2 regions of the Streptomyces sp. NPDC042336 genome follow, and region 1 is predicted to be linked to the other one. Evidence: riboswitches for the same ligand, from Rfam matches in the RefSeq annotation. Region 1 holds a riboswitch; the other holds the start of a gene.
The links. A riboswitch is a leader RNA that binds a small molecule or an ion and turns the genes downstream of it on or off. The one in region 1 is predicted to bind S-adenosylmethionine.
Positions count from the first base shown of each region.

Region 2: linked by a shared signal. The riboswitch ahead of thrC (threonine synthase) and the one ahead of ACZ6IM_RS27000 (aminotransferase class V-fold PLP-dependent enzyme) in region 1 are both predicted to bind S-adenosylmethionine.

Region 1 covers NZ_JBVJEA010000013.1:227,485-232,222, reverse strand. The annotation lists gene qcrB (cytochrome bc1 complex cytochrome b subunit) at 1-697, shown strand, start outside; gene trpD (anthranilate phosphoribosyltransferase) at 832-1,896, shown strand; SAM riboswitch class IV at 1,981-2,097, shown strand; gene ACZ6IM_RS27000 (aminotransferase class V-fold PLP-dependent enzyme) at 2,274-3,653, shown strand; gene ACZ6IM_RS26995 (glycerate kinase) at 3,581-4,738, opposite strand, start outside.
Region 2 covers NZ_JBVJEA010000005.1:387,899-392,636, forward strand. The annotation lists gene groL (chaperonin GroEL) at 1-662, opposite strand, end outside; gene ACZ6IM_RS14645 (cold-shock protein) at 988-1,191, opposite strand; gene ACZ6IM_RS14650 (ubiquitin-like small modifier protein 1) at 1,611-1,886, opposite strand; gene thrC (threonine synthase) at 1,883-3,202, opposite strand; SAM riboswitch class I at 3,220-3,367, opposite strand; gene ACZ6IM_RS14660 (glucosyl-3-phosphoglycerate synthase) at 3,509-4,453, shown strand; gene ACZ6IM_RS14665 (trehalose-6-phosphate synthase) at 4,536-4,738, shown strand, end outside.

The DNA of each region.
Region 1 (4,738 bases):
CTTCTCCGAGGGCCTGATCCGGGTGATGCCTGGCTGGGAGATCAACTTCTGGGGCCACACACTCGTCCTGGGCGTGTTCGTCCCGCTGCTGATCTTCCCGCTGGTCCTGGCGGCGATCGCGGTCTACCCGTTCATCGAGTCCTGGGTCACCGGAGACAAGCGCGAGCACCACATCCTGGACCGCCCGCGCAACGCCCCGACCCGTACGGCCTTCGGTGTCGCCTGGCTGACCGTCTACTTCGTGCTGCTGATCGGTGGCGGCAACGACCTGTGGGCCACGCACTTCCACCTGTCGATCAACGCGATCACCTGGTTCGTCCGCATCGCGTTCTTCGTCGGCCCGGTCGTCGCCTTCATCGCCACCAAGCGGATCTGCCTCGGCCTCCAGCGCCGGGACAAGGACAAGGTGCTGCACGGACGCGAGTCCGGCATCATCAAGCGCCTGCCGCACGGTGAGTTCATCGAGGTGCACGAGCCGCTCAGCCAGGAGCAGCTGCACACGCTCACGGCGCACGAGCAGTACAAGCCGGCGGAGATCGGCCCGACGGTCGACGAGAACGGCGTCGAGCGCAAGCCGACCGGCACGCAGAAGCTCCGCGCCAAGCTCAGCGAGGCCTACTACGGCGAGGAGTCGCAGATTCCGAAGCCGACCGTCGAGGAGTACAAGGAGATCACGAGCGGCCACGGCCACCACTGACCCTCCAGCGTCGCCACACCACGGTCGAAGGGCCCCGTTCCGTTCTGCGGACGGGGCCCTTCGCCGTGCCCGGGGCTGGATAGGGTGGGAGCCACATCCTCTGTTCGACGACCCATACGATTCAGGAGCGGCTGATGAGCGCTGTGACCCCCGCTGGAGGAGACACCACGGCGGCCCGCTCCTGGCCGGCCCTGCTGAACGGACTGCTGGACGGCCGCGACCTGAGCGCGGACGACACCGCCTGGGCGCTGGACGTGATCATGCGCGGCGAGGCGACCGACGCGCAGATCGCCGCGTTCGCCGTGGGCCTGCGGTTCAAGGGCGAGACGGTCGAGGAGATCTCCGGGCTCGTCCGCACCATGTACGACCACGCCAACGTGATCGAGGTGCCGGGGGAGACCGTCGACATCGTCGGCACCGGCGGCGACGGCGCCAAGACGGTCAACATCTCCACCATGTCGGCGATCGTGGTGGCCGGCACGGGTGCGAAGGTCGTCAAGCACGGCAACCGGGCCGCCTCCTCGGCGTCCGGGGCCTCCGACGTCCTGGAGAAACTCGGCGTCAATCTGGAGCTGACGCCGAAGCGGGTGGCTGAGGTCGCCGAGGAAGCCGGCATCACCTTCTGCTTCGCCGTGAAGTTCCACCCGGCGCTGCGCCACGTGGCGGCGGCCCGCGGCCAGCTCGGCATCCGCACGGTGTTCAACTTCCTGGGTCCGCTGACCAATCCCGCCCAGGTCAGGGCCCAGGCGATCGGGGTCGCCGACGCCCGGATGGCGCCGATCATCGCCGGTGTCTTCGCCGAGCGCGGTCACTCGTCCCTGGTCTTCCGCGGCGACGACGGCCTCGACGAACTGACCACCACCGCCACGTCCCGGGTCTGGACCGTGCGCGACGGCCGGGTGACCGAGGAGACCTTCGACCCGCGCGAGGTCGGCATCGAGCTGGTGCCGGTCGAGGCGCTGCGCGGCGCCGACGCCTCCTACAACGCCGACGTCGCCCGCCGCCTGCTGGCCGGAGAGACGGGTCCGGTGCGGGACGCGGTCCTGCTGAACTCGGCGGCCGCCCTGGTGGCCCTGAACCCCGGCGACGGACCCCTGGCGGAGCGGCTGCGGGACGGGATGGACCGGGCGGCCGAGGCGATCGACTCGGGGGCCGCCAAGGGCGTCCTGGACCGCTGGGTGGCCGCGAGCCACGCGTAGCGTGTCGCCCCCCGATGTGACGTGCGTCCCGCGATCCGGACTCGGGTTGCGGGGCGCCGATCATTTCCCCTAGGTTTTTCGACAGGTCATGAGTGACAGTCATGAGGCCCCGGCCGACTGTCCGGCAACCCTCCGTCCGTGGCGGGGTGCCCCGGGTGAAGACCAGGTCGTGGACAGCAGGGTCCACGGCAAGCGCGGACCCCTCGCGAAACCAGGGGTCCTGGGTCGTCCGAGGGAGTCTCCCGTGAACCAGCGAATGCGATAGGGCCGGTCCGAAGGACAGGCCCTCGGCCGCAGAGCCCCGCCTCCGCACATCTCTTCTTCACTTCGCCTCTTCACAGCGCCCTTCCGCGCGCTGGTCCTCACGGGAGTCCGCCATGTCCGCACCCACCGCTGTCGCCACCCCGCTGCCCGTCCTCGGCCGCGACGTCACCGTCCCGCTCGTCACCGGCGGCGAGGTCACCTACGCCGCGCTCGACTACGCGGCCAGCGCGCCCGCGCTCCAGCGGGTCTGGGACGACGTGGCCGCCTACGCCCCGTACTACGGCAGCGTCCACCGGGGCGCCGGGTACCTCTCGCAGCTGTCGACCGACCTGTTCGAGAACGCCCGCAGGACCGTCGCCGAGTTCCTCGGCTGCCGGGACGAGGACCAGGTGGTCTTCACCCGGTCCACCACCGACTCCCTGAACCTGCTCGCCGCCGCGCTGCCCGCCGGCTGCCGGGTCTTCGTCTTCGAGACCGAGCACCACGCCTCGCTGCTGCCCTGGCGGGACGCCGACGTGACCTACCTGGACGCCCCGCGCACCCCCGCGCAGGCCGTCGCGACCCTGGAGCGGGCCCTCGCCGCCCGTGAGCCGTACGGGCCCGCCCTGGTCTGCGTCACCGGCGCCTCCAACGTCACCGGTGAGCTGTGGCCGGTGCGGGAACTGGCCGCCGCCGCCCACGCGCACGGCGCCCGGATCGTCCTGGACGCCGCCCAGCTCGCCCCCCACCACCCCGTCGACGTGCGCGGCCTCGACGTGGACTGGGTCGCCTTCTCCGGGCACAAGCTGTACGCCCCCTTCGGGTCCGGCGTCCTCGCCGGCCGCGCCGACTGGCTGCGCGAGGCCGAGCCGTACCTCGCGGGCGGCGGCGCCAGCCGCAGCGTCTCCCGGCGCGCGGACGGCGGTGTGGACGTGCAGTGGCACGACAGCGCCGCGCGGCACGAGGCCGGGTCGCCCAACGTCATCGGCGCCTACGCCATCGCCTCCGCCTGCAAGGCGCTCACCGAGGCCGGGTTCGACACACTGGTCGCCCGCGAGGAGTACCTGATCCGGAAGGTGCGGGAGGGCCTCGCCGGGGTGCCCGAGGTGCGGGTGCTGTCCCTCTTCGGCGACGACGCGCCGCGCGTCGGCGTCCTCTCCTTCGTCGTCGAGGGCTGGAACAGCTCGCACTTCGCCGCCGCGCTCTCCGCCGAGTACGGCATCGGCGTGCGCGACGGCCTGTTCTGCGCCCACCCGCTGGTGCGCACCCTGCTCGGCAGCGACCCGCAGACGCAGGGCGAGTGCGGGGCGCCCGAGGCGGCGCCCGGCGAGAAGTCCCTCAACGCCATCCGCGTCAGCTTCGGCGCGGGCACCCCGGACGAGCACGTCGAGCGGTTCGTGGGCGCCGTCAGGGAGCTGGTGAGCGACGGCGCCCGCTGGAACTACCGCACCGAGGACGGGCGCTGCGTGCCCGACCCCACCTCCGCCACCCCCGCCGCCGGTACCGGCGCCTGAGCCGCCCGGCCCGGCAGCCGCGACCCCAGCACGACCATCCGCAGCGCCCGCTCCGTGGCGTCCGTGAGGAGCTCGGAGGCGCGCAGCAGCGCGTCCGCCAGGGCCATCGGCGCCGGCATGATCCCGTGGCAGGCGTCCACCCCCGGCACCTCGTGCGCGCCCTCGCCGAGCGTGCCGGCCAGGGCGAGTACGGGCCGCCCGGAGAGCTTGGCGCGGCGGGCCACCTCGGCCGGGACCTTGCCGCGCGGCGTCTGGTGGTCCAGGGCGCCCTCGGCGGTGAGCACCAGGTCGGCGCGGGCCAGGCGGGCGTCCAGGTCGAGATGGTCGAGGAGCACGTCGAAGCGGGGCAGCAGCCGGGCGCCGACGGCGGCGAGACCCGCGCCGAGACCGCCGGAGGCGCCGGTACCCGGACCCGTACGCAGGTCGGTGCCGACGGCACCGAGGTCGCGGGTGAGGACGCGCGCCCAGTTCTCCAGCCCGGCCGACAACTCCTCGACCTGCGCGGGCGTCGCCCCCTTCTGCGGTCCGAACACCCGGGCCACGCCCCGCTGTCCGCACAGCACGTTGTACGGGTTGCAGGCGACGAGCAGCTCGGTGTCCTCCAGTCGGGCGTCCAGACCGGACGGGTCGATGCGGACGAGTCGGTTCAGCTCCCTTCCGCCGGGCGCGAGTTCGAAGCCGTCCGCGTCCAGCAGCCGGGCCCCGAGCGCCTGGAGCGCGCCCGCGCCCCCGTCGGACGTGCCCGAGTCGCCGCAGCCGACCAGGACGCGCCGCACCCCGGTGTCGAGCGCGGCGCGGATCAGCTCGCCGACGCCGTACGTGGTGGTGACACCGGGGTCGCGCAGGGCGCGGGGCACCAGGGACAGGCCCGCCACGGCCGCCATCTCCACCACCGCAGTGTCCCGGGCGCCGAGCAGCGCGAAGTGGGTGCCGACCCGGTCGCCCACCGGACCGGTGGCGGCCAGCGCGACCAGCCGCCCGCCGGTCGCCGACGCCAGCGCGACGGCGGTGCCCTCGCCGCCGTCGACCAGGGGGATCCGGTCGATCTCGGCGTACGGCAGCACCCGGCGGACGCCCGCCGCGAT
Region 2 (4,738 bases), on a different contig from region 1:
GCGATCAGGATGTACGGGTCGTCGAGCGACGCCTCCATACGCTCCATGTCGGTGGCGAAGTACGCCGAGATGTAGCCCTTGTCGAAGCGCATACCCTCGGTGAGCTCCAGCTCCAGACCGAAGGTCTGGGACTCCTCGACGGTGATGACGCCTTCCTTGCCGACCTTGTCCATGGCCTCGGCGATCAGCTCGCCGATCTGGGTGTCGGCGGCGGAGATGGAGGCCGTGGAGGCGATCTGCTCCTTGGTCTCGACATCCTTGGCCTGCTCGAGCAGGGCGGCGGAGACGGCCTCGACGGCCTTCTCGATGCCGCGCTTGAGGGCCATCGGGTTGGCGCCGGCGGCTACGTTGCGCAGGCCCTCCTTGACCAGGGCCTGGGCGAGAACGGTCGCGGTGGTCGTACCGTCACCGGCGACGTCGTCCGTCTTCTTGGCGACTTCCTTGACCAGCTCGGCGCCGATCTTCTCGTACGGGTCCTCGAGCTCGATCTCCTTGGCGATGGAGACACCATCGTTGGTGATCGTGGGGGCGCCCCACTTCTTCTCGAGGACGACGTTGCGGCCCTTGGGGCCGAGCGTCACCTTGACGGCGTCCGCGAGCTGGTTCATGCCGCGCTCGAGGCCGCGCCGCGCCTCCTCGTCGAACGCGATGATCTTGGCCATGTGAAGTGGTCCCTCCAGGACTGGGGGTGATTCCTTCGGACCGCGCCCGCGCCCGCGACGGACGGCTCGCCGACCTTGTGGTTCCTTCCCCACCCGGCCCGCGGGCCTCACCGACCCGGTCCTTCGTTGTCACTCTCACCTTCAGAGTGCTAACGCAATGATTAGCACTCGGCATGGTCGAGTGCAAGCGCCTCTCGGGGATCGGGGCCCGCCGTCAGCCGCCCGCGAACAAGGTCCCGGCGGGCATCCGGACAGGCCGAAGGGCCCGTACCCAGTGGGTACGGGCCCTTCGGACGAAGGCCGGGTGCTGCGCTGGCCGCGCGTCTCAGGCGCTGAGGCGAACCATGTCGGCCTGCGGGCCCTTCTGACCCTGCGAGATCTCGAACTCGACCCGCTGGCCTTCTTCGAGGGTGCGGTAGCCGTCCATCTGAATCGCGCTGTAGTGGACGAAAACATCCGCACCACCGTCGACCGCGATGAAGCCGTACCCCTTCTCCGCGTTGAACCACTTGACGGTGCCCTGAGCCATGCCTAACTCCCCTATTACTGGCCCTTGCACAGATCCGCACTTCGCGGACCCGGGTCAGACCTCGCCCCCTCACGACTGGGGGCGTGCGCCGGAACGCGTCGACCGCGGCTGAATGTATCTGTCCAACTGCCGTCTGCAACAGGTCAATCGGACGAGAAATCTGGACGCACCCGGTCCGGAATGTGGCGAGAATTCGCCTGAATTCGGGTCAAGTCGGGGCACACAAAGGGAACAAAAGCCGCAGAATACGCACGCACTTTGGCTACTTCTTGTCGGGCGGGCGGCAGGAATTAACGGTTCCCGTTGTGCTGATCGGGAGCGCGTTCCCCAACTCTACCGCGCTCAATCACATGGAATTGCCCCCTCCGTTTCTCTTACGGAGAGGGCAATACGCACTACAAGGTGTATCTGCTACCGCCTCATCCGCCGGCGACCGCGGGGATGATCGAGACGCCCGCACCGTCCGGGGTGGCGGTCTCCAGGCCCTGCTCGAAGCGGACGTCGTCGTCGTTGACGTAGACGTTGACGAAGCGGCGCAGCTTGCCCTGGTCGTCCAGGACGCGGGCGGCGATGCCGGTGTGGTTCTTCTCCAGGTCGGAGATGACCTCCCCGAGGGTGGCACCGTCGGCGCTCACCTCGGCCTTGCCACCGGTGTAGGTACGCAGGATGGTCGGGATACGAACGGTCACGCTCATGCGAGGCCAGCCTCTCGGAAGGAGTCCAGGTTCGGGCGGATCGTGGCGGTCAGGCCGGTGCCGGCCACCGCGTCGAGGGTCTTGAGGCCGTCGCCGGTGTTCAGGACGACCGTGGTGAGCGACGGGTCCAGCACGCCGTTCTCGATCAGCTTCTTGGTGACGCCGACGGTCACGCCGCCCGCCGTCTCCGCGAAGATGCCCTCCGTGCGGGCGAGCAGCTTGATCGCGTCCACGACCTGCTCGTCGGTCACGTCCTCCACGGCGCCGCCGGTGCGGCGGGCGATGTCGAGGACGTAGGGGCCGTCGGCCGGGTTGCCGATGGCCAGTGACTTGGCGATGGTGTTCGGCTTCTGCGGGCGGACCACGTCGTGGCCGGCCTTGTACGCCGTGGAGACCGGCGAGCAGCCCTCGGCCTGCGCGCCGAAGATCTTGTACGGCCGGTCCTCGACCAGGCCGAGCTCGATCAGCTCCTTCAGCCCCTTGTCGATCTTCGTCAGCTGGGAGCCGGAGGCGATCGGCACGACGATCTGGTCGGGCAGCCGCCAGCCGAGCTGCTCGCAGATCTCGTACGCGAGGGTCTTGGAACCCTCGGCGTAGTACGGCCGCAGGTTGACGTTGACGAAGCCCCAGCCCTCGCCGGCCGAGTCGCCGATCAGCTCGGAGCAGAAGCGGTTCACGTCGTCGTAGTTGCCCTCGATGCCGACCAGCTCGCCGCCGTAGACGGCGGCCATCACGACCTTGCCCTGCTCCAGGTCGTGCGGGATGAAGACGCAGGAGCGGAAACCGGCCCGGGCGGCGGCGGCGCCGACGGCACCGGCGAGGTTGCCGGTGGAGGAGCAGGAGAGGGTGGTGAAGCCGAAGGCGCGGGCGGCCTCGATGGCCTGGGCGACGACGCGGTCCTTGAAGGAGTGCGTGGGGTTGCCGGAGTCGTCCTTGACGTACAGCCCGCCGGTGACGCCCAGCTCGCGGGCGAGGTTGTCGGCCTTGACGAGCTTGGTCCAGCCGGGGTTGATGTTCGGCTTGGTCGCGACGTCGGCCGGGACGGGCAGCAGGGGGGCGTAGCGCCAGATGTTCGCGGGGCCCGCTTCGATCCGCCCCCGCAGTTCCTCGGTGTCGTAGGCCGAGAAGTCGTAGGCGATCTCGAGGGGGCCGAAACACTCCTCGCAGGCGAAGACCGGTCCGAGCGGGACCCGGTGGCCGCACTCCCGGCAGCTCAGGGCGGCGGCGGGGCCGAGGTCGACGGCGGAACCCGGGGCGGGCGCGGAGTCCGCGGCGTTCGAGGGGTTCGTGGAGCTTTCGGCAGTCTGCACAGCCATGGAGGCGAGGCCCTTTCTCCTCATCTTCCTCACGACGCATCTCGCCGTGAGACGGATTTGGCACCTTCCCTAGCCGGGAGCCTCGCCACGTCCGTGTGACAAGAGCCGGCTGGAGGGTTGCCGGGGCTTCATCGGGCCGTATCCCTCTGCCCCTCTGGATGAGCGGTATGAAGTTGTTTCGCGCTGGTACGCGCGGCGACCCCGGCATGCGGTGGCCCCACGCGTTGTTCAAGACTGTAACCGAAGGCCAGGACGGTTGAGATAGTCGTCCGCACCGCGAGATGGATCACAAAGGAGCCCCGGGACGTGCTGGAAGAAGTCGAGCGCTGGCTGAACGCGCGCTCCTGGTCCGCCGGGGACCGGCCCGTCCAGCACCTTCTGTCCGCCAAGCACGCCACCGGGCAGTCGGTCAGCGTGGTGCTCCCCGCCCTGGACGAGGAGGCGACGGTCGGCGACATCGTCACGGTGATCCGGCGGGAGCTGGTGCTGCGGGCCCCGCTCGTCGACGAGATCGTGGTCGTGGACTCCGGGTCCAGCGACCGCACCTCGGAGGTGGCCGCGGCGGCCGGGGCGCGCGTCGTGCACCGCGACGCGATCCTCCCGCGCATCCCCGCCGTGCCGGGCAAGGGCGAGGTGCTGTGGCGTTCGCTGCTGGTGACCGGCGGGGACATCGTCTGCTTCGTCGACGCCGACCTGCGCGACTTCTCCGCCGACTTCGTCTCCGGGATCGTGGGCCCGCTGCTCACCGATCCGGACGTGCACCTGGTCAAGGCCATGTACGACCGCCCGCTCGGTGCCGCTCCCGGGCAGGGCGGCCGGGTCACGGAGCTGATGGCCCGCCCGCTGCTCAACATGCACTGGCCCCAGCTGGCCGGCTTCGTCCAGCCGCTGGGCGGCGAGTACGCGGCCCGCCGCTCCCTGCTGGAACGGCTCCCCTTCCCGGTCGGCTACGGCGTCGAGCTGGGCATGCTGGTCGACGCCCTGCACCTGGTGGGCCTGGACGCGCTCGCGCAGGTCGACGTGGGGGTCCGCGTCCACCGCCACCAGGACGGGCGGGCGCTGGGCCGGATGGCAGCCGCGATCTACCGCACCGCCCAGCTCCGGCTGGCCCGCGGCCACCTGGTCCGCCCGGCCCTCACCCAGTTCGAACGCGGCGCCGACGGCTTCGAGCCGCACACCTACACCGTGGACACCGAGGAACGCCCCCCGATGACGGAGATCGCGGAGTACACGGCCCGGAGGGTGGCCTGACGGCGGGCCGTGTGACCGAATCGCCGCCGGGGTGGTGTGGGGAGACGTTTGAGGCGGGAGGGGCCGGGCTAGGTTGAGGCGTATGGCTTCAAGGTTCGGTGCTGCTCAGGTGCTGGTCGCCTCCAACCGGGGGCCCGTCTCGTACGAGGTGCGGGAGGACGGGTCGCTGCACGCCAAACGCGGTGGTGGCGGGCTGGTCTCGGGGCTGTCGGCCATCGGACCCGACGCCGGTGCGCTGTGGGTGTGCTCGGCGCTGGGCGAGGGCGACCGCGAGGCGGTGCGGCG